Regions from separate parts of the Thermanaeromonas sp. C210 genome, predicted to be linked through region 2. Evidence: riboswitches for the same ligand, from Rfam matches in the RefSeq annotation. Region 2 holds a riboswitch; each other region holds the start of a gene.
The links. A riboswitch is a leader RNA that binds a small molecule or an ion and turns the genes downstream of it on or off. The one in region 2 is predicted to bind cobalamin.

Region 1 (6,903 bases), on a different contig from region 2:
GATGGGCAAGGCCATGGAAGACCGCCTGCACCAGCCCTATCGGCTCCCTCTGGTACCGGGAATGGCACGTGTTTTTGCCGCGGCCATGGAAGCAGGCGCCTTGGCGGTAACCCTGAGCGGTTCCGGGCCTACGGTCATCGCCTACTGTCGCGGTAGCTGTCCCCGGGTGGGGGAGGCCATGAAAAAGGCCTTTCAAAAACACGGGGTGGATTGCCAGATTAAAGAACTGCAACCTTGCCGCGAAGGAGCTACCCTGTGTTAAAGAAAAGTCTAAAAAGATATAGGAAGAAGTTAGAGTGGGAGAGGATTAATCCATGGCACTTATCGTGCAAAAATACGGCGGTACGTCGGTGGATGGGCCAGAAAGAGTAAAGAACGTGGCCAGGAGGGTAGTGGAAACCAAACGGGCCGGCAACCAGGTAGTCGTAGTGGTCTCTGCCCCGGGAGACACCACCGATAAGCTCATTGCCATGGCCAAGGAAATTACCTCCAATCCGCCGGCCCGCGAGCTGGATATGCTTATGGCCACGGGAGAACAAATGTCCATTGCCCTCTTGGCCATGGCCATCCAGGAGCTGGGTGAACCTGTAATCTCTCTCACCGGAGCGCAGGTCGGCATTCTTACCGACGGCGTCCATACCAAAGCGCGGATCCTGGAGGTGAGCTGTGATCGCCTGAGGAGGGAACTCGACGCGGGCAGGATCGTAATCGTGGCGGGTTTTCAGGGCGTCACCTGTGACAACGAGATCACCACCCTGGGCCGGGGAGGTTCCGACACTACAGCAGTGGCCGTAGCGGCAGCCTTGAAGGCCGAAGTATGTCAGATCTACACCGACGTAGACGGGGTTTATACCGCTGACCCGCGAATTGTTCCCGGCGCCCGCAAGCTGGCGACCATATCCTACGATGAAATGTTAGAGCTGGCCAGTTTGGGAGCCCAGGTCTTGCAGCCGCGTTCGGTAGAATTTGCCAAATTACACGGGGTGGTGCTGGAAGTCCGGTCCAGCTTTAATTACCATGAAGGTACCCTGGTAAAAGAGGTGAACGATATGGAGAGGCAAATGGTGGTGACCGGGGTCGCCGGTGACCGGAATGTGGCCAGGATAGCAATCTACGACGTACCCGACCGTCCCGGGATTGCTAAAGTTCTTTTTGAAGCCCTGGCCCGGGAGAGCATTAACGTAGATATGATCGTCCAGAGCGCCATGCGGGACGGCGTTAACGACATCGCCTTTACCGTAGCAAGGGATGATTTGGCCAAGGCCCTGGAAGTCACCCAAAAGGCAAAGGAAGAGATCGGGGCCACCTCCGTGGCCTATGATGATAAGGTGGCCAAGGTATCCATTGTAGGCGCCGGCATGATTACCAACCCGGGTGTGGCCGCGGGCATGTTCGCCTGCCTGGCGGAAGAAGGCATCAATATCCATATGATCAGTACTTCCGAGATTAAAGTATCCTGTATTATCGACGAAGAACATCTCGCCAGGGCCATGCGAGCTTTGCATAAATGGTTCGGACTGGACTAAACCCGAAGGTAATTGCCGGTGAACCTAAATATTAACAAGCCCGGGGTCCATTCAGTTACCCCGGGTTTGGACTTTTTCGGAAGGGGTTTGGCTCGAGCTAAATTCTGAGACCTGGTTGCGGATGCGAATACTGCGCTTGAATTCTATCAGTATATCCAATATCTCGTGCAAGAAGGGGCTACCAAAGGTAGACATTAAACCCACAGCGATCATGTTAAGCAACAGATACAGGCCGGGGTAGGATGTTTTTATACCGGCAAAGGCGGCGCCCAATCCTAAGAGGCCAAAGACGTCCACGGCTGCTATACCTGCCAGAAGAGCGGAAACGATGGCATTGGCTAGCAAGACCCTTAGTTGCCGCCTTTTTTCCAGCACGGGGTCGTCTAGTTTCTGCCCCAGCCACGGCCATCGCCCCTTGAGCTGTTCTACTATTCCCTGGGCAGCAGCAAAGATGGCCCCCAGGATCCCCAGGAGTTGGCTCAGATCATCCATGGCCGTTCACCCCTGACTTTAATAATATGCTTTATAATCAGGATATTAATGCGGCCGGGGCCTTGCTACTTCGGGGAGGTTCCGGTATAATAGAACCAGCCACAACTTACCTACTAGGGGACGAGTTAAGCTGCCTGACGGCAGCGAGGGGAAGTCAGTGAGATTCTGACGCGGTCCCGCCACTGTGACAGGGAGCGAGCCCACAAACTAAAGACTAAAGAGCCACTGGGCCTTGGCCTGGGAAGGCGTGGGCAAGCGAGGAACTGGAGCCAGGAGACCCGCTCGTTCCCGTATGGTACCATATCCCTACGGCGGATAGGGGGTGGTGCGGGTTAGCTACCTTCCGTGATCATGTAGGGCGGAAGGTTTTAATTTTATTTGGGAGGAAAGCCCTCAAAACTTAAACGGGGTGCCTAGTTGGCAGGTAAGGAGGGCTCGCCTAAGAATCCCCTTGTGAAGGGATTTTTGAGGCCGGCCTTTTAAGCCGGGGCGGTGGAAACTCGCCGACAGGGTTCGCGAGAGGAATTTTAAGGATTATCCGGCAAGGGATGTCCATGGAATTTTATCAAAGGAGGAAGAGTATGTACCGGCGCACCTCTTTAATAGGGATATTAGGAACATACCTTATGTTAATTTCTTTAATCCTGCCGCGCCCGGCCTATGCCATGCACATTATGGAAGGCTTTTTGCCCCTGGGGTGGGCAGGCTTCTGGTTCCTGGCAGTAATTCCCTTCTGGGTGGCAGGCTTGCTCGCCGTAAAGGCTAAAGTGCAGGGGAACCCCTCCTTAAAGCTATTGCTGGGCCTGGCCGGCGCTTTCGCCTTTGTGCTTTCGGCGTTAAAACTCCCTTCAGTGACGGGAAGCTGCTCGCATCCCACGGGAGTAGGGCTGGGCGCTATACTCTTTGGGCCCTTAGTAATGAGCCTTTTAGGAGCCATTGTGCTGCTATTTCAGGCTCTGCTATTAGCCCACGGGGGTCTTACCACCCTGGGAGCCAATACTTTTTCCATGGCGGTGGTTGGCCCCCTGGTATCTTACGGTACTTACAAGCTATTGCAGAAAGTGAAAGCTCCCCTGTGGCTGGCCACCTTCCTGGCTGCCGCCCTGGGCGACCTGTTAACGTATGTTACTACGGCCTTCCAGTTAGCCCTGGCTTTCCCGGCTCAGCAAGGAGGAATTAGTGCTTCCTTTATAAAGTTCATGGGTATTTTTGCCCTGACCCAGATACCCTTGACCGTCATTGAGGGATTGTTGACGGTTGTGGTGTTTAACTTCCTGGTCGCCTATAGCAGGCAAGAATTGAAAGATTTGGCCGTGCTCAGCTAAGAGAGGGGGAAAAGCAGGTGAATATAACCCACAAGAATGTTATCCTCCTCTTACTTGCTTTGGCGCTAATATTAACCCCCTTTATTGTTCAACAAGGAGCCGACTTCGCCGGAGCCGACGGGAAGGCCCAAGAAATTATCGGGGAGGTCCAGCCCGGATATCAGCCCTGGTTTTCCTCTTTATGGGAACCCCCCAGCGGCGAGGTAGAGAGTTTCCTGTTTGCAGTGCAGGCGGCGCTGGGCAGTGGGTTTGTTTGTTACTACCTGGGCTACCTGAAGGGCAAGGCTGTAAGTGAGAAAAGACAGGGGTAGAACCAGGGGCGTAGGTTATTCCCGGGGGCGGGACCCTTACCGAGACCCGGCAAGGAAGCGACCGGAGTATGCTTAGTATAGAGCGATACGCCTACAGCAATAAATGGCGGAAGGTCCACCCGGGAGAAAAAGTGGCCCTAGCCGTAGGCACCTTGGTCCTGGCTTTGAACGCCGGGTGCCTGTGGACCTCTCTAGCCATCTTGGCTTTAACGGCCTGGCTCTTGGTCGCCGTAGCCGGCGTCCCCCTCCGCTTCTACCTCCGCTTGCTGGTGATACCCCTTGCTTTCTTAGCGGCCGGCGTTATAGCCTTAGTAATTACCGTGACGTGGGAAGGATCTCGGGAGATGCTCTACAGCGTGAGCATCGGAAGTTTAACGGTAGGAATAGCCGGGCAGGATGTGGTCAGGGCGGGGAGGCTCTTATTACGCGTCCTCTCCGGCGTTTCCTGTCTCTACTTCCTGGCCCTTACTACACCGGTAACAGAAATTATGCGGGTGTTCCGCCGGGTGGGGATACCGTCCCTTTTCCTGGAACTGATGGCCCTGGTCTATCGCTTTACTTTTGTGTTATGGGAGACAGCTGCAAGTATGTATGTGTCCCAAGCTTCCCGGCTGGGATACAGCTCGTGGTGCAGATCCTTATCGTCACTAGGCCAATTGGTCGCCAACCTGTTTCTAAAAAGCTTTCAGAGGTCACAAATGCTGAATGCCGCCCTCCTTGCGCGGGGATTCGACGGTGAGTTTAGGGTGCTGGAGCCCGCCTACTGCTTCTCCAAGCGCCGTATACTCCTTATTGTTCTCTGGTTGGTGTTCCTGGTAGTCCTGGACCGGTACGGCGGAGGTGAAGGATTTGGAGGCTATTTTGGCCGCCCGTGACCTTGAGTTTACCTACCCCGATGGAACCGCCGCTTTGCGGGGCCTTTCTCTAGAGATAGAACGGGGGAGTAAAGTGGCCGTTTTGGGCCCTAATGGGGCGGGCAAGTCGACCCTTTTCTTGCATTTTAACGGTATTTTTCGGCCCCGGCGGGGGAAGATATTCTGGCAAGGGCAGGAAGTCCACTATGACCGCTCCTCATTGGCCGGTTTGCGCCAGAAGGTGGGGATCGTTTTTCAAGACCCGGACTCCCAGCTTTTTGCGGCCAGCGTATTCCAGGAGGTCTCCTTTGGCCCCTTAAATGTGGGTCTGCCGTCGGACGAAGTAAAGAGGCGGGTAGAAGAGGCGATGGCTGCCACCGGCATAACGGACCTGGCGGATAAGCCCACCCATTTCCTGAGCTATGGACAAAAAAAGAGGGTTTGTATCGCAGCCGTCCTGGCCATGGAACCGGAGGTGATAATCTTAGACGAGCCCACGGCTTCCCTCGATCCTTACCTTAGCAGTCAGGTTATCGGTCTGATGGATGAAATTAATCGAGCGGGGAAGACGGTGGTCCTTTCCACCCATGATGTAGACCTGGCTTACTCCTGGGCCGACCGGATTTTTGTCCTGAAATCGGGGCAATTGCTGGCCGGAGGGCGGCCGGAAGAGGTATTTCTCCAGTCTCAAATGATCCAGGAAGCCGGGTTGACTTTACCGTGGATACTGGAGGTGTACCTGGAGCTCCAAAAGAGAGGTTGGTCCCTAGGGCCTAGGCCACCCCGCTGTAAAGAAGCCCTTTGGGCCTGCCTTCCCTCGGCCTCCCAAGCCCCCGGGCCGATGCTCAAACTAGCCAAGGGGTAGTGCTATAATATATAAAACGGAGGTGTTAAGGTGGGCCGCGAGGTTACTCTTTTCACTTTTCCTTCAACTTATTATGCCTTGAGTGCGGAGAGGGCTTTGAAGGAAGCGGGGTTACAGGGCCAGCTAATACCCATGCCCCGAGAGCTCAGCTCTTTATGCGGTCTGGCCCTCGAGGTCGAAACTGCGGAAGAAGAAAAGGTCCTGCCTGTGCTGCGTTCTTCTGTAAAGATAGAAAAAAAGGTAAGGGCCATCAAGTCAAGGGGTTTGGTAGAAAAAATTGTGGAAGTGCAGGAACTGTGCCCTCCCCCAGAGTAAATCAGAAATACCGCAGGATGTTATAGACGTTGTCCCTCTGAGCCGGCCGGAAGCCGGCATTTTTAATCACCCGGATAATTTCCCCTTGGGAGCAGCGGTGATGAGCTCCCGCAGCCCTGACTACGTTTTCTTCCAGCATGGTGGACCCGAAGTCATTGGCGCCGAAGGATAAGGCTATCTGAGCCACCTTGGGTCCCTGAGTCACCCAGGAAACTTGGATATTGGGCACATTGTCCAGGTAGACGCGGCTTACGGCTAGGGTACGGAGGTAGTCCAGGGCCGTAGGCGCTGTACCTCCCAGGGCGGTATTTCCGGGCTGGTAAGTCCAGGGAATAAAGGCGGTGAAGCCCCCGGTTTTATCCTGCAAAGAGCGAATGGCTTCCAGGTGGGCTATACGGTCGGCTAGGGTATCCCGGCTCCCGAACATCATGGTAGCCGTAGTCTTAAGGCCTAACCGGTGGGCTGTAGCCATGACCTCCAGCCACCTCTCCGTCCTGGTCTTGCGGGGGCTTATTACCTGGCGTACACGGTCAACCAAAATCTCCGCTCCGCCGCCCGGCAGGGAGTCCAGACCGCTGGCTATGAGGCGGCGCAGAACTTCCTCAATGCTCAAGCCGCTCTTCTGGGCCAGGTAATCTATCTCCACTGGAGAAAGGGAATGGAGCTTTATAGGATAACGTTCTTTAATGCTCTTAAACAGGTCTTCAAAATAAGAAAGGGATAGCTCCGGATGCAGACCGCCTTGCATTAGGATTTGCGTCCCGCCTACAGCTATTGTTTCTTCAATCTTGGCAAAAATTTCTTCCTTGCTTAAGAAATAGCCTTCCGGGTGTCCCGGCGGGCGGTAGAAGGCACAGAAGCGACAGCCGCAAGTGCATATGTTGGTGTAATTGATATTTCTATCGATCACAAAGGTCACTATATTCTCCGGGTGAAGGCGCTTGCGGACGGTATCGGCAAGGTGACCCAGGAGCAAGAGATCGGCCGAACGTAAGAGTTCCAGCCCTTCCTGGGGTGTCAACCGTTCGCCCGCCTGGACTTTAGCCGTTATCCTTTTCATCTTCTGCCCTCCACAATTTGACGTTAACGGGAGCAGGAAGCAATCCCTGTTGGTAGGTATATTGATAAAAAGTATGCAGCCCTTCCAGGTGTTTCGGTGTCAAATCGTACTGGAGGTGGTGGAAATAGTCTATAAGGTCTGGAAGGGGCAATCCG
Region 2 (6,903 bases):
GCGGGCTCCATGGCGGCCGAGCTGGGGGCCGACGTCCAGGTGGCCAAGCGTGCCGGCCTGCTCCACGATATCGGGAAAGCCGTAGACTACGAAGTAGAAGGGCCCCATGTCAATATCGGGGTTGAGCTGGCCAAGAAATACCGGGAGTCCCCGGAGGTAATCCACGCCATTGCAGCCCACCACGGGGATATAGAGCCGCGCAGCCTCGAGGCTGTGCTGGTGCAGGCGGCCGATGCCATCTCCGCCGCCAGGCCCGGAGCGCGGCGGGAAACGCTGGAGGCCTACATCAAGCGTCTGGAAAAACTAGAGGAGATTGCCGACTCCTTTAGCGGAGTGGATAAGGCGTACGCCATACAGGCAGGCCGCGAGATCCGCATCATAGTCAAGCCCGAGAAAATAGACGATACCATGGCCGTGCAGCTGGCCCGGGACATAGTGAAGAAGATCGAGCATGAACTGGAATATCCGGGCCAGATTAAGGTAGTGGTCATTCGGGAAACAAGGGCCGTGGACTATGCCAAGTAGGCCGGGAAGGTGTTGCTTACAGGCAGGGGTGGCAGGGAGAGGCCTTAAATTGCCATCTCTGCCACCATATTTTTTGCGGCCCGAACTAAAAGATGGCAGGATTTTTTGAAGAAGGCGCAGAACTAAGCCTTGAACACCGTTTAGGTAGAAGGCAGGTGGCACAGTATGGGCGTACGATACCGGTACAACGGCGAGATATCCGACAGCGTGGGACTATTAATCTCTATACTGGTGCGCTATCCGGAGATAGGGACCATCAATTATGAACCGGGCGCCCGCATACTAAAGTTTTCCTTCATGCTGAGGGGCCGGGTTCCCCGCGAGGAACTGGAAGAGTTCAGGGAGCAGTTTGTTAAGTCTTTGGCCACCTTTAATCTCCTGGAGCAGCGGGAGGCCCAGGTAATCATCCTGGATTATCACTGCTTCGAGCAGCTCACCGTTCTCGAGGTGCAGAGGGATGTGGGAACCCTGTCCCAGGGGGAAATTGACCTTATAATGACCCTCGTACGCCAGCAGTTCGGCGAGAGCCTGGTGGCGGATGTTAATGAGAATGTGCAGGAAGAAGACCTGCTGGTGCAGGAAGAAATAATCGACCACATGTTGGAGAGTATAAGGAGAGAAGCAACCCAGAAAAAACTGATAGCCTTTAGGGAGGAAGGCCGAGTCCTGGTTTTTAACAAGCAAAAGTAAGCCGGGGAAGCAGGGGGGTGCCGGCAGTCAAAGGCGGAGACCTCCATACCCATACTACCGCTTCGGATGGAAAGCTAACGCCCCACGAACTGGTCCGGCTGGCACATCGAAAAGGGCTGGCGACCATAGCGGTTACGGATCATGACACGGTGGACGGCTTAGAGGAAGCCCTGGCTGTGGCTTCCCTTTATGGTATTGAGGTAATCCCGGGCATTGAGTTGAGCACCGAGTGGGAGGGTTGTGACGTCCACCTGCTGGGATATTATATCGACTTCCAGGGGGACAGGCTACGCAGCTTCTTGCAACAGCGGCAGGAGGCCCGGTACAGGCGGTGCCTTAAGATCATCGCCCGGTTGCAAGAGCTGGGTTATCCCGTTACCTGGGAGGACGTGTCTCCCCTGGTCCGGGGGCAGGCCGTCGGACGTCTGCATATTGCCCAGGCCCTGGTAGCGCGGGGCCTTGTTCCCTCCATCGAGGCTGCTTTTTCCGAGCTCCTGGAACGGGGACGGCCGGCCTATGTGCCCCGGTATAAACTTGCGCCGGCCGAAGGTGTCGAGATTATCAGATCCTGTCGGGGAGTAGCCGTGCTGGCCCATCCCGGCCTCATAGGCGAAGACGCCATTATAAGGGAACTGGCGAGCAGAGGGCTTCAGGGGCTTGAGGCCTATTACCCCCAGCACAGCCGGGAGGAGGTGGCCCGCTACCTGGACCTGGCCGGAGAGCTCGGCCTCCTGGTTACCGGCGGCTCCGATTTTCACGGTCCGGACATCCCGGACCATGCCGAGCTGGGAGCCGTGACAGTGGGCGAGGAGGTCATAGAAAGACTCAAGGGGTGTGCCCGTGCCCTAAGGAGTGCCTTTGATGGCGGGGAAGGGGAGAGGCCTGGCCGGTCGGGAGAAGGACCCGGGAAGCTTTAGCCTCCCAGCGCAGCCGCCCTAGAGCTAGACTCCGGCGGGCTCTTTTAGCTCCGGGGTTTAGGAGTGGTGGCCGGACGAGAACAAGGGGCATGATTGCGACAGGAAACCCTTGATTAGTGAACGATCTTGCGCTATACTGAAGGAAAAAATAGCGGACGACCACAGGTGCCGTAAGGCTAAAAGGGAATCAGGTGAAAATCCTGAGCGGTCGCGCCACTGTAACCGGGGAGCTATCCTTCAGAAAGCCCACTGGGGTACGCCCTGGGAAGGGGAAGGATGGCGGTGAGCCGGAGCCAGGAGACCTGCCTGTGGTGACTGTAGACCCTCGCGTCAAGGGAAGGGCCCGATGGAAGGATAATAGCAACCCAGCCTCTAGGCGAGAGGCTGGGTTTTTTGGTATGTGGAGCTAGGCAGTTTAGGGAGGTCCGGGATTGGAACGGGGAAGGCTGGTACTCATTACGGGAGGGGTGCGGAGCGGTAAGAGCCGCTTTGCCGAAGAGTTGGCCGCGAGCTGGGGTGAGGAGGTCGTTTATGTGGCCACCGCCAGGGTCACGGATGAGGAGATGGCCGCCCGGGTGGCCCGCCATAAGGCCCGGAGGCCGGACTGCTGGACTACGGTGGAGGAACCCGTGGCCCTGGAGGAAGTAATCAAAGAATGGGGGAAGAGGGGAAGGGTCCTCCTGGTGGACTGCCTGGCGGTTTATGTGGGCAACCTCCTGGTAGAGGAGGGCCTCGGCGAGGAGGAGGTCGTGGTCCGGTTGCGGAAGGTGGCCCGCAGGGCCCAGGAGTCCCCGGCCGACGTTATCCTGGTCAGCAATGAGGTGGGATTAGGGGTGGTACCACCCTATCCCCTCGGCCGCCTTTATCGCGATCTCCTGGGCCTGGCCAATCAGGAAGTGGCCTCCAGGGCCGACGCGGTGTATCTAGTGGTCTGCGGCCTGCCCGTGGAAGTAAAATCCCTGGCTGTCCGGAGGCAACTTAAGGGACCGGGAGGAGGTCTCTATGAACAATCTTAGAAAGGGCTATACCACCGGTACCTGCGCGGCGGCCGCAGCCAGGGCGGCGGTAAAAGCCCTCTGGGGCCCCGGAAAAACAGAGGACCGAGTGCGGGTCACCCTGCCCCGGGGAGAGGTAATCGAACTCCCGGTAACGGTGCGGCGGGGGGAGGGCTGGGCAGAAGCTACGGTCATCAAAGACGCAGGCGATGATCCCGACATTACCCACGGTGCCGCCGTTCAGGTGAGGGCGCGTCCCGGAGGGCGGGGGATTACTTTGAAGGCCGGTAGAGGGGTGGGAAAGGTAACTCTTCCGGGCCTGGCGGTACCGGTGGGAGAGCCGGCCATCAATCCCGTGCCCCGCGCCATGATTTTCGCAGCAGTCAGGGATTTTATCCCCGAAGGTGAGGGTGTGGAGCTCACCATAAGTATCCCCGGCGGTGAGGAACTGGCCCGGCGCACTTTAAACCCCCACCTGGGAATTGTAGGAGGCCTGTCCATCCTGGGGACTACCGGCATTGTAGAGCCCATGTCGGAAGAGGCGCTGCGCGTTTCCCTCCTCCCGCAAATTGATGTAGCCCGGGCGGCGGGATTTAGAGCCATCGTGTTAACGCCCGGCCGCCGGGGCCGGCGCCAGGCGGTGGAGGGTTACGGCCTGCCGGAAAGGGCGGTAATCTTGAGCGGTAACTACATAGGAGACCTGCTTAAGGCGTGTGCAGAGCGGGGCTTGAAGAAGGTGCTCCTGTGGGGTGGCGTGGGCAAGTTAGTGAAGGTGGCCGGCGGTATCTTTAATACCCATAGCCGGACGGCAGATGCCCGGCGGGAGATTGTGGCTGCGAGGGCGGCAGCCTGGGGCCTCCCACCCGAGGGGGTGCAGGCTATACTGTCGGCCAATACCCTGGAGGTTGTTGTTCAAATTCTGCGCGGTTTCTGGGAGGAAAGGCGGTCCCGCGAATTCTGGGACCATCTGGCTTCCGTGGCCAGCAAGCGCAGCCGGGAGCTGGTAGGGGATGTCCTGGAGGTGGGGACCGCCTTCTTGGACCTGGCCGGTGGCATCGTCGGCCAGGACGAGGAAGGGGCTAGGATAATGGAGGACTTGCAGCATGCAGGGTGAAAGGCGGCCTTGGCTTACGGTGGTCGGCGTGGGACCGGGCGATCCTATGTGGCTTACGCCGGCGGCTTACCAGGCGGCAGCGGAGGCGGAGATTTTGGTGGGAGGGCGCCGGGCCCTGGAACTGTTCGGTTTCCTCGATAAGGAACGCAGGATTATTGATGCCGATCTGGAAGGGTTATACCGGTATTTGAGTTCGGTAGCGGGGCGCCCGACAGCAGTTCTGGTCTCGGGAGATCCCGGCCTTTATAGCCTCTTGGGCTGGCTGCAGCGCCGTTTTCGCCCGGAGGAAATGCGGGTGCTGCCGGGAATAAGCTCGGTGCAGCTGGCCTTCGCCCGGCTGGGATGCAGCTGGGAAAGGGCCAATATAGTGAGCCTGCACGGACGGCCCCTGGGAGTACTGGACCCCTATTTGGAGGGGTTGGCCCGGCAGGAAATCCTACTTGCCGTCCTCACCGGCGGGGAAAATACGCCGGCGGCGGTGGGAAGATACATGGAGGGTAAAGGGCTGGGTGCAACCGTCCTCTGGGTGGGAAGTCAACTGGGCGGGCCGGGAGAGAGGACGGCGTATCTGACGGCCGAGGAGCTGGCCCGGGCCGATTTTGATGCGGCGGCGGTGATCATCGGTGGGTTTTCCCGGCGGTAAGTGGCCCTACATAACTCCCGGCATTCCCGACGGGATGTTCAGCCGGGGGGCAGTTCCCCTTACTAAAGAGGAAATCCGGGTACTGACCCTGGCCAAGGGGCGCCTGGCCCCGGGACAGGTGGTATATGACGTCGGCTCCGGTACAGGGTCCCTGACGGTAGAGGCCGCCCGATTGGTTAATCCCGGAACGTTATACGCCGTCGAGGAGGACCCGGTGGCGGCGGATTTGACCCGCGCTAACATCCAGGCCTTCGGCTTGGGGAATGTAGTTCAGGTAGTGGGGAGGGCTCCTGAAGCCCTGGAGGGCCTGCCGCCGGCTGACCGCATTTTTATCGGGGGCAGCGGGGGCCGGCTGAAGGATATTCTGGAGTACTGTAGCAGGGCCCTGAAGCCCCGGGGGATCATGGTCATTAATGCTGTTACCTTGGAAACCCTGTGGGATAGTATGACCTTCGGCCGGAGCAAGGGGTACCACACCTCGGCCGTAGCATTAAATGTAGCGAGGTTGGAAGAGGTGGGCGGGCGCCGGATGTTCCGCAGCCTAAATCCGGTTTATATTGTTCAGCTGGCCGACGGCGCCTGTTCCTAGTCAGGTCCTGCTTTAGTCCGTCAGGTCCAGGCGTCAAGTCCCGGGCCGTGTGGGGTGTTAGCGGGTGATAGCGGATCCCCGGTGGGGCCGGAGAAAGGGGTCGGAGGCGAAGGGCCGTCCGGGCCGGGAGGTTCTACCAGGGGATCCCGGTCCACCAGGGTTGGGAAGAGGAGATACAGCCGGCCCTAAAGGCCCGGAGGCCGGTGGGAGGAGGAAGGCCATGAGCGGCAAATTATACGGCGTGGGAGTGGGTCCCGGTGATCCAGAGCTCCTCACCCTGAAAGCCCGACGGATTTTGGAAAGGGTGCCCGTCCTGGCAGTACCCGTTTCCCAGCGGGGAGAGGAAAGCCTCGCCCTGGGGGTGGTGCAGGCCTTTGTGCGGCCAAACCAGGAGATACTCTCCCTGTTTATGCCCATGAGCCGCGACCGCTCTTACCTCGAGCGCTGCTGGGAGGCGGCGGCGCGGGAGCTGCTGGGGAAGCTCCGGGAGGGTAGGGATGTGGCTTTTTTGACCCTGGGAGACGCAAGCCTTTACAGCACTTACAGTTACCTTATGGAAATTATCCAAGGGTTGGACCCTTCCATCCCCATAGAAACCGTACCGGGAATCACTTCTTTCTCGGCGGCAGCCGCCAGGCTGAATCTGCCCCTGGCCAAGGGCGATGAGGCGCTGGCCATTATACCCGCCCTGGAGGACCCCGAGGCCTTGGAAGGGCTGATACCCTTATTTCCCAATCTGGTGCTCATGAAGGTGGCGAGGCGTTACGACGAGATCGTTCGCGTCCTGACCCGGGCCGGCGTGGTGAGGACCTCTGTCCTCGCCACCCGGTGCGGCCAGAAGGGGGAAACCTTTTCCTGGGATCTGGAAGCCGGCATGGGACAAAGGCATGATTATCTTTCCTTGATTATCGTAAAGGGGCGGGGAAAGCGGCAATGAAGGTTTACTTTGTAGGGGCCGGTCCGGGCGACCCGGAACTAATCACCGTTAAGGGTAGACGGCTATTGGAGCAGGCGGGGGTCATTATCTATGCCGGATCCCTGGTTAATCCGGCTTTGCTGGCCTGGGCGCACCCGGAAGCGGTATGTTACGACAGCTCCTCTCTTACCCTGGAGGAGATTGTTGAGATTATGGAAGGGGCCGTCCGGCGGGGACGGGAGGTGGTAAGGCTACATACGGGCGATCCTTCCCTGTACGGTGCTATACGGGAACAAATGGAGGCCCTGGAGGCCCGCGGCATCCCCTATGAGGTGGTGCCGGGAGTGAGTTCCTTCTCGGCGGCGGCCGCCGCCCTGGGCCGGGAATTTACCGTGCCAGGACGGAGCCAGACCCTTATCCTCACCCGCCGCGGGGGCCGGACTCCCGTGCCTCAGGCCGAAAATCTGAGGGCCCTGAGTGCCCACCGCGCGAGCCTCTGCCTCTTCCTGAGCGC
Region 3 (6,903 bases), on a different contig from region 2:
CAGATCATGAAGATAAAACTTTTGGACCCTTAGTCCCGTTGTCTCTACGCCTTCGAGGATCTTTTGCACCAGCAAGTCGGTGTTGGCCTTTTTGCGCGGGCTCCCTACCAAGCCTATAACGTCGGCCGTCATTTCTGATTCTGACCTCCCCAGTCCTTATACAAGGTGACTTCAAAGGCATAGCGGTCACTACGGTACCAGGATTCTACGAATTCGACGGGCGTATCGTCGTCCATAAAACTAAGGCGGTTGACGTAGAGCAGGGGACTGCGACGCGGTACTTGCAGAAGGCGTGCCTGCTCCGTGCTGGCCAGAGCGGCCTCCAGACGCTGCTGGGCACGAAAAAGACGAATACCGTAGCGATTTTTCAGTACAAAGTAAAGAGAGTTGTTCTCCAGGTCTTCGGTTTCCAGACCGGGACAGAGATGCTGGGGTAGGCGGGAGATTTGAATAACAATAGGTTCTGCATTGGCGTACCGCAGCCGAACAATCCGGTAAACCTTGGCGTTGGGAGGGAGCCTAAGTTTGTTGCGCAGTTCTGGATCAGGTGTCACCTGCTCAAAACTTAATAATTTAGAAGACGGTATGAACCCTCGTTCCCGCATGTCATCCATAAAACCGGTTAGGGGTGCATAGCTTCGTTCGATCTTGGGCCGGGAAACAAAAGTACCTTTTCCGTGGACGCGGTAGAGATACCCTTGATTCACCAGTTCGGTTAGGGCATGTCGGGCCGTCATACGGCTCACGCCATAGGCCTTAGCCAAGGCGGCTTCGGAAGGTACCCGGTCGTCTGGTTTTAAAGCACCGCTCAGGATTTTTTGCTGTAGATCCTGCATTATTTGAAAATAGGCCGGCGCAGGCCCTTCTACCTTGACAATATTCACTGCTTACCTCCTAGTCATCTAGACGTGCCTAGACAGGTATATACAACAGTTAGTCTTATTTTAAGTTCTACGGAAGAAGGCTGGCAAGTGGATTGTCGGATTGTAATTCTTAAAATAATGGTATTACATGTGGTGCAAGTGCATATTCTTATTTAACTTCAGCCGCAACTATGTTGTCTTCATTATATCGGAATTCGGACCTTATAGATAAGTGCTAGAGCACCCATTCACTAACTCGCCGCACGTAGTTAGAAAAGCCCCCAGGTGAAACCTGCCTGAAGAGTTGCCGCCTGCAACCCTGCGAATAAAAAGGGGTGGCAGAAAACCACCCCTATAAATGGGAGAAAAAGAGGGTTTGGCCGAATTACCTCTGGTCTAGGAGAAGATAGCTTTTCTTGGGCGATACATTTTTGTAGGCTGGTCGGATAATTTTCCCGCCGCTCACCAGCTCTTCGATGAGGTGGGCGCACCAGCCGGAGATCCTGGCCATGGCAAAGATGGGAGTGTAAAGCTCAACGGGAATGTTGAGCATCTTGTAGACGAAGCCGGAATAAAAGTCTACATTAGGCGCGATGATTTTATTGGCCTGTTTTTCAGCGGCGAAGACCTCCGGAGCCACCCTTTCGATGGTCAGGTACAGGCCGAACTCGTCCTCCATCTGTTTCTCCCTGGCCAGTTCCGCTGCCTTTTGTTTGAGTAAAACGGCCCTCGGATCGGACAAGGTATAGACGGCATGTCCTAAGCCGTAAATCAATCCTTTCCCATCGAAGGCCTCTTTGCGAAGGATCTTGCTCAAATAATGCTTAACCTCTTCTTCGTCCTTCCAGTCCTTAACGTTCTCTTTAATATTGTCCATCATTTCCATGACTTTAATATTGGCACCGCCGTGTTTAGGCCCCTTCAAGGAACCCACCGCGGCACCAATTACGGAATAGATATCGGTGCCGGTGGAGGCAACGACATGGACGGTAAAGGTGGAGTTATTGCCTCCCCCGTGTTCGGCATGAAGCACCAGTGCGAGGTCCAGTAATTCGGCCTCCAGCCTGGTGTATTGGTTATCAGGCCTGATCATATGCAGGAAATTTTCCGCCGTTGCAAGGGCCTTTTGAGGTAAGTGAATGTACAGGCTTTTATTATCGTAATAATGACACTTGGCCTGGTAAGCATAAGCTATCATGAGGGGAAAACGCGCGATCAATTCGATACTCTGCCGGACTATGTTGCGTATGCTCGTGTTGTCCGGATCGGGATCATAAGAGTACGAGGCCAGGACGCTCCGGGCCAATTTGTTCATGATATTGCTGCTGGGAGCCTTCAATATCATATCTTCCACAAACCCGTCCGGGAGGTTCCTGTTTTCGGCCAGCAAGCAGTTAAACTCCCGGAGTTTTTCCCGCGTCGGCAGCTCCCCGAAGAGCAGCAAATAAGAGACTTCCTCGAACCCGTAGCGGCCTTCCTTTTGGAAGCCTTGGACAATATCCCATACATCAATGCCCCGGTAGAGGAGGCGGCCCTTATCAGGTATCCTTTCCCCTTCATCCATAATATAGCCGTGGACCTCACCGATCTCCGTGAGGCCCACCAGCACACCGGTGCCGTCCTTATTCCTCAAGCCGCGCTTTACATTGTACTTCTCATAGAGGTACGGCTCGATGTAATTGTTTTTTTCCGCCAACACGGAAAGGTAATCTATAACGTCTTGCCTCACCATGGATAGCACACCCTTTCCTTCAAAGGTTGAACCTATAGATTTTCGAACCGGGGACGAGGCCATTGGCAAAGGAAATGCTTTTGGCGACCAGGAGGAAATGGCCGGGGTTAAGGTAAAGAGCAGTACGGGAGGGCACCCTCACCCGGCGTCGTGCTCTCCCTGGTGTCGGATTGAGGTCCCTGTCCCAGGAGAGATTATAATTATATTCGTCAATAAACCCCCTTTTCCCTCTTGGGCTCGTATGAGGTTAATGAAATTTTAACAGGCGGGGGAGGAAGGATGTTGCTGCCAGGCTATAAGGCGGGAAATATTTGAGGTAAACAGGATACTTTAAGGGGGCAGAGGTTCAATCCCAATCCCCTTGGGGCAGTGGTGGTGCGAATTACGAGTCCTTCGCCGTAGGTGAGTATGTTCTACCGCCGGCCGATAAAAAAGCAGGAGAGATGTTGATGTTCCATCTCTCCTTACGGATTATCCTGCTCGTCCTGCAGATTTAACCGGGTTTTGCGCTTTCCTTCTTCGGCCAGGGCCTTTTCTCCGGCCTTTACTAGTTTGCGCACCATGTTGCCGCCGATTTTGCCCGCTTCCCGGACCGTCAGCTCCTCGCCGGCATTGGCTAGGTCGTCATCCAGCCCCAATTCCTTGGCGGTTTCCCATTTTAGCTTATCCAGGTGTCCCTCCGTTCGCAGCCTATCGTTATCTTTCTTGTGGCTCACGGTAATTCACCTCTTTTTCTAGCCTACCCGGTTTTATCTCTTTGTATGTACAAACCTTCACCCCTTGGGGAACGAGGGAGGATTTTTCTATTTTATGCCGAAAAAATAGTTTGAGTACGGGTTAAGGGAAGCCGGTGGGATTCCGGCGCGGTGCCGCCACTGTGAAGGGGAGCCCTTGCTTAAGGGCCACTGGGATTTTGTCCCGGGAAGGTAGCAAGGAGCCATGAACCTGAGCCAGGAGACCTGCCCGTACCCATTCGTGCCTTTAACCCACGAGCATGGGCAGGGGGGCTGCTGGAAGGTAAAGAAGGGCAGGAGTTTCCCCAACTACGCGGGAAGAAGGCGCCTGTAGTTGGGTTTTTTAGTTTGGTAGGGGACAGGAAGCGGCATCCCTTCAGTAAGAAAGTAAGGAATAAAGCGAGGGGAGTCCGGCCTTGGAGGACCGGCCGGCACCAGGGCGCAAAGAGGAGGGGCCAGGTTATGTTGCCTAAGAAGATCATAAAACGCGACGGTAGGGTGGTGGATTTCGACCAGGAGCGGATTATTAACGCCATCTTCAAAGCCGCCCAAGCCGTGGGCGGCCAGGACCGCCGTCTGGCCTGTGAGCTGGCCAACCAGGTGACGGCTTTGGTTGCTCAGAAATTTGAGGACCGGCTGCCGACGGTAGAGGATGTGCAGGACCTGGTGGAAAAGGTTCTAATAGAAAACGGGCATGCCCGCACGGCCAAAGCGTACATCCTCTATCGGCAGCAGCATGCGGAGTGGAGGAATTTTCGCAACCTGTTAGTCAATGTGGAGAAAATGGTCCAGGATTACCTGGAAGGACAAGACTGGCGCATTAACGAAAACAGCAACATGAATTACTCCCTGCAGGGCCTTAACAACCACATTATCGGGGCAGTTACCTCCAAATATTGGCTGGAAAAGATATATCCCCCGGAAATACGGCGGGCCCACGAGGAGGGAGCCATACATATCCATGACCTGAGCCTCCTGGCTCCCTATTGCTGCGGCTGGGACCTGGCGGACCTTTTGGAGGTGGGCTTTGCCGGGGTGGGGCAGAAGGTGGAAAGTGCGCCGCCTAAGCATTTTCGCACGGCCCTGGGGCAGATTGCTAATTTCTTTTATACTTTACAGGGTGAAGCGGCAGGTGCCCAGGCCTTTTCCAACTTTGATACCTACCTGGCGCCCTTTATCCGCTATGATGGCCTGGATTACGCGGAAGTGAAGCAGGCCCTGCAGGAATTCATCTTCAACCTGAATGTGCCTACCAGGGTGGGCTTCCAGACCCCCTTTGTCAACCTCACTATGGATGTGGTGCCCCCCAAGATACTGGCCGAAGAGCCGGTGATCATCGGAGGTAAGCGGCAGGACGCCTGTTATGGCGAATTCCAGGAGGAGATGGACTGGCTTAATCAGGCGTTTTGCGAGGTTATGATGGAGGGGGATGCCAAGGGCCGTATCTTTACTTTCCCCATCCCAACCTATAATATTACCCCGGATTTTGCCTGGGAGAGCCCCGTAGTCGATAAAATCTTGGCCATGACGGCCAAATACGGTATTCCTTATTTTGCCAACTTCGTCAACTCGGATTTAAAGCCGGAAGACGTGCGCAGTATGTGCTGCCGCCTGAGGCTGGACAACCGCGAGCTTAAAAAAAGGGGAGGGGGGCTTTTCGGGGCTAATCCCCTCACCGGTTCCATCGGCGTGGTTACCATTAACCTGCCGCGCCTGGGTTACTTGAGCTGTTCCAAAGAGGAGTTCTTATGCAGGCTTAAGGGCTGCATGGACCTGGCCAAGGAGAGCCTTATCTTGAAGCGCAATGTTCTGGAGAAGCTCACCGAACAAGGCCTTTATCCCTATTCGCGGTTTTACCTGCGGCGGGTGAAGGAGCGTTTCGGCAGGTACTGGGAGAACCACTTCAACACCATAGGCATCGTAGGCATGCATGAAGCCCTCCTCAACTTTTCGGGCCGGGGCATAGAGGATCCGGAGGGAAGGGAACTGGCCCTGGAAATCCTGGACTTCATGCGCCAGACTCTGTCCGTATATCAGGAGGAAACGGGCCAGCTTTTCAACCTGGAGGCTACCCCGGCCGAGGGCACTTCCTACCGCCTGGCCAGGCTGGACAAGTCCTTGTATCCCGCTATCATTACTTCGGGAGACGAGGACCCCTATTACACCAATTCAACCCATTTGCCGGTAGATTTCACCGGCGATGTTTTTGAAGCGCTGGAACACCAGGATGAACTACAGATCAAATATACAGGGGGCACGGTGTTCCATGCTTACCTGGGGGAAAGGATAACGGATCTAAGCGCCTGTGGTCGTTTCCTGCAGACGGTTATGAGCCGGTTCCGCCTGCCCTATCTTACCCTCACGCCGACGTTCAGCATCTGTACCGAGCACGGCTACCTGGCCGGGGAACAATGGAAGTGCCCCACGTGCGGCCGGGAAACGGAGGTGTGGAGCAGGATTGTGGGTTACTACCGGCCGGTAAAGAATTGGAATAAGGGCAAGAAGGCTGAGTTCCGCAGGCGTCGGGTTTTCAGCCTGGCGGGCTAAGACGCGGTGAGGACCTGTGGCCATTAGAGGTATCCACAAGACTAGCCTGGTGGATTTTCCCGGCGAGGTTTGTACCACCGTTTTCTTCGGGGGATGTAATTTCCGCTGCCCCTGGTGCCATAATGCCGACCTGGTACTGCGCCCCTCGGCTTTGCCTGAGATTCCCCCAGAAGAGGTTTTGGCTTTCTTGGACCGGCGGAAGTCTTTCATCCGAGCCGTCTGTCTCACAGGGGGAGAGCCGACCTTGGCCCGAGGCCTGGAAGATTTTATTTGTCAATTGAAAGGGAGGGGCTTCAAAGTCAAAATAGATACTAACGGCACGCGGCCCGAGGTTATAGCCGGGCTTTTAGAAAAAGGTCTTCTGGATTATGTGGCTATGGATGTCAAAGGACCGCTGGAAAAGTATAACCTCCTTACGGGTGTGAAAGCGGATCTCGGAGCTGTAAAGGAAAGCGTCAACCTGCTTAAAAACAGCCGCACGGCTTACGAATTCAGGACTACAATGGTTCCGGGCCTATTGTCGGAAGAAGAACTCCTGGCCCTCGGGCCTTTGCTGGCTGGGGCCCGCCGGTATGTTTTGCAGGCCTTTAGGCCCGCGGATTCTGTTATTAACGGATACTACCGGGATATCCCTCCCTGTTCGGAAGCGACCTTGAAGAATACGGCCTTAAAATTGGCGCCCTTCTTCGGTAGAGTAGAAATAAGAGCCTAACAGGGGCCCGCGGGTTTTCCCGCCGGACGGGCCCCTCCAGGTCGCGTTCCTGACCATTCCGGCGAAGGCCTGGAAAACGAAGCGCGACATTAATACGAAGTGTTCGAATACTGCCAGCGTAAGTCCATGTCTCCTCTTGCCAGCAGCATGCACGATGCATTTCCCTACCAGGTATTGTACCTATCTTCATCCGTACCTAACTAAGCCAACCTTAGGCCTTGCTCCAACGTTTAACAAAGGCCCTAGCCTTTAAAGCTACCAGTAAATTTGACAGGCTCTCTAAAGAGTGGATGTCCAAACCTAAAATTTCCCCGA

Region 1: another riboswitch for cobalamin. It lies ahead of TAMC210_RS09215 (energy-coupling factor ABC transporter permease); the one in region 2 lies ahead of cobU (bifunctional adenosylcobinamide kinase/adenosylcobinamide-phosphate guanylyltransferase).
Region 3: another riboswitch for cobalamin. It lies ahead of TAMC210_RS02220 (ribonucleoside triphosphate reductase); the one in region 2 lies ahead of cobU (bifunctional adenosylcobinamide kinase/adenosylcobinamide-phosphate guanylyltransferase).

The regions. Positions count from the first base shown of each region.
Region 1 covers NZ_BLWF01000003.1:361,009-367,911, forward strand. The annotation lists gene thrB (homoserine kinase) at 1-262, shown strand, start outside; gene TAMC210_RS09205 (aspartate kinase) at 315-1,526, shown strand; gene TAMC210_RS09210 (hypothetical protein) at 1,578-2,018, opposite strand; cobalamin riboswitch at 2,124-2,318, shown strand; gene TAMC210_RS09215 (energy-coupling factor ABC transporter permease) at 2,645-3,343, shown strand; gene TAMC210_RS09220 (energy-coupling factor ABC transporter substrate-binding protein) at 3,361-3,654, shown strand; gene cbiQ (cobalt ECF transporter T component CbiQ) at 3,723-4,529, shown strand; gene TAMC210_RS09230 (ATP-binding cassette domain-containing protein) at 4,495-5,373, shown strand; gene TAMC210_RS09235 (DUF3343 domain-containing protein) at 5,404-5,688, shown strand; gene mqnC (cyclic dehypoxanthinyl futalosine synthase) at 5,690-6,748, opposite strand; gene TAMC210_RS09245 (menaquinone biosynthetic enzyme MqnA/MqnD family protein) at 6,729-6,903, opposite strand, start outside.
Region 2 covers NZ_BLWF01000004.1:55,970-62,872, reverse strand. The annotation lists gene rny (ribonuclease Y) at 1-525, shown strand, start outside; gene TAMC210_RS10605 (hypothetical protein) at 691-1,215, shown strand; gene TAMC210_RS10600 (PHP domain-containing protein) at 1,233-2,132, shown strand; cobalamin riboswitch at 2,279-2,456, shown strand; gene cobU (bifunctional adenosylcobinamide kinase/adenosylcobinamide-phosphate guanylyltransferase) at 2,564-3,148, shown strand; gene cbiD (cobalt-precorrin-5B (C(1))-methyltransferase CbiD) at 3,135-4,241, shown strand; gene cbiE (precorrin-6y C5,15-methyltransferase (decarboxylating) subunit CbiE) at 4,231-4,884, shown strand; gene cbiT (precorrin-6Y C5,15-methyltransferase (decarboxylating) subunit CbiT) at 4,865-5,473, shown strand; gene cobI (precorrin-2 C(20)-methyltransferase) at 5,694-6,410, shown strand; gene cobM (precorrin-4 C(11)-methyltransferase) at 6,407-6,903, shown strand, end outside.
Region 3 covers NZ_BLWF01000001.1:457,746-464,648, forward strand. The annotation lists gene TAMC210_RS02200 (flavodoxin family protein) at 1-132, opposite strand, end outside; gene TAMC210_RS02205 (GntR family transcriptional regulator) at 129-884, opposite strand; gene TAMC210_RS02210 (citrate/2-methylcitrate synthase) at 1,249-2,595, opposite strand; gene TAMC210_RS02215 (alpha/beta-type small acid-soluble spore protein) at 3,060-3,311, opposite strand; cobalamin riboswitch at 3,413-3,576, shown strand; gene TAMC210_RS02220 (ribonucleoside triphosphate reductase) at 3,792-5,876, shown strand; gene TAMC210_RS02225 (anaerobic ribonucleoside-triphosphate reductase activating protein) at 5,893-6,588, shown strand; gene TAMC210_RS02230 (PucR family transcriptional regulator) at 6,800-6,903, opposite strand, start outside.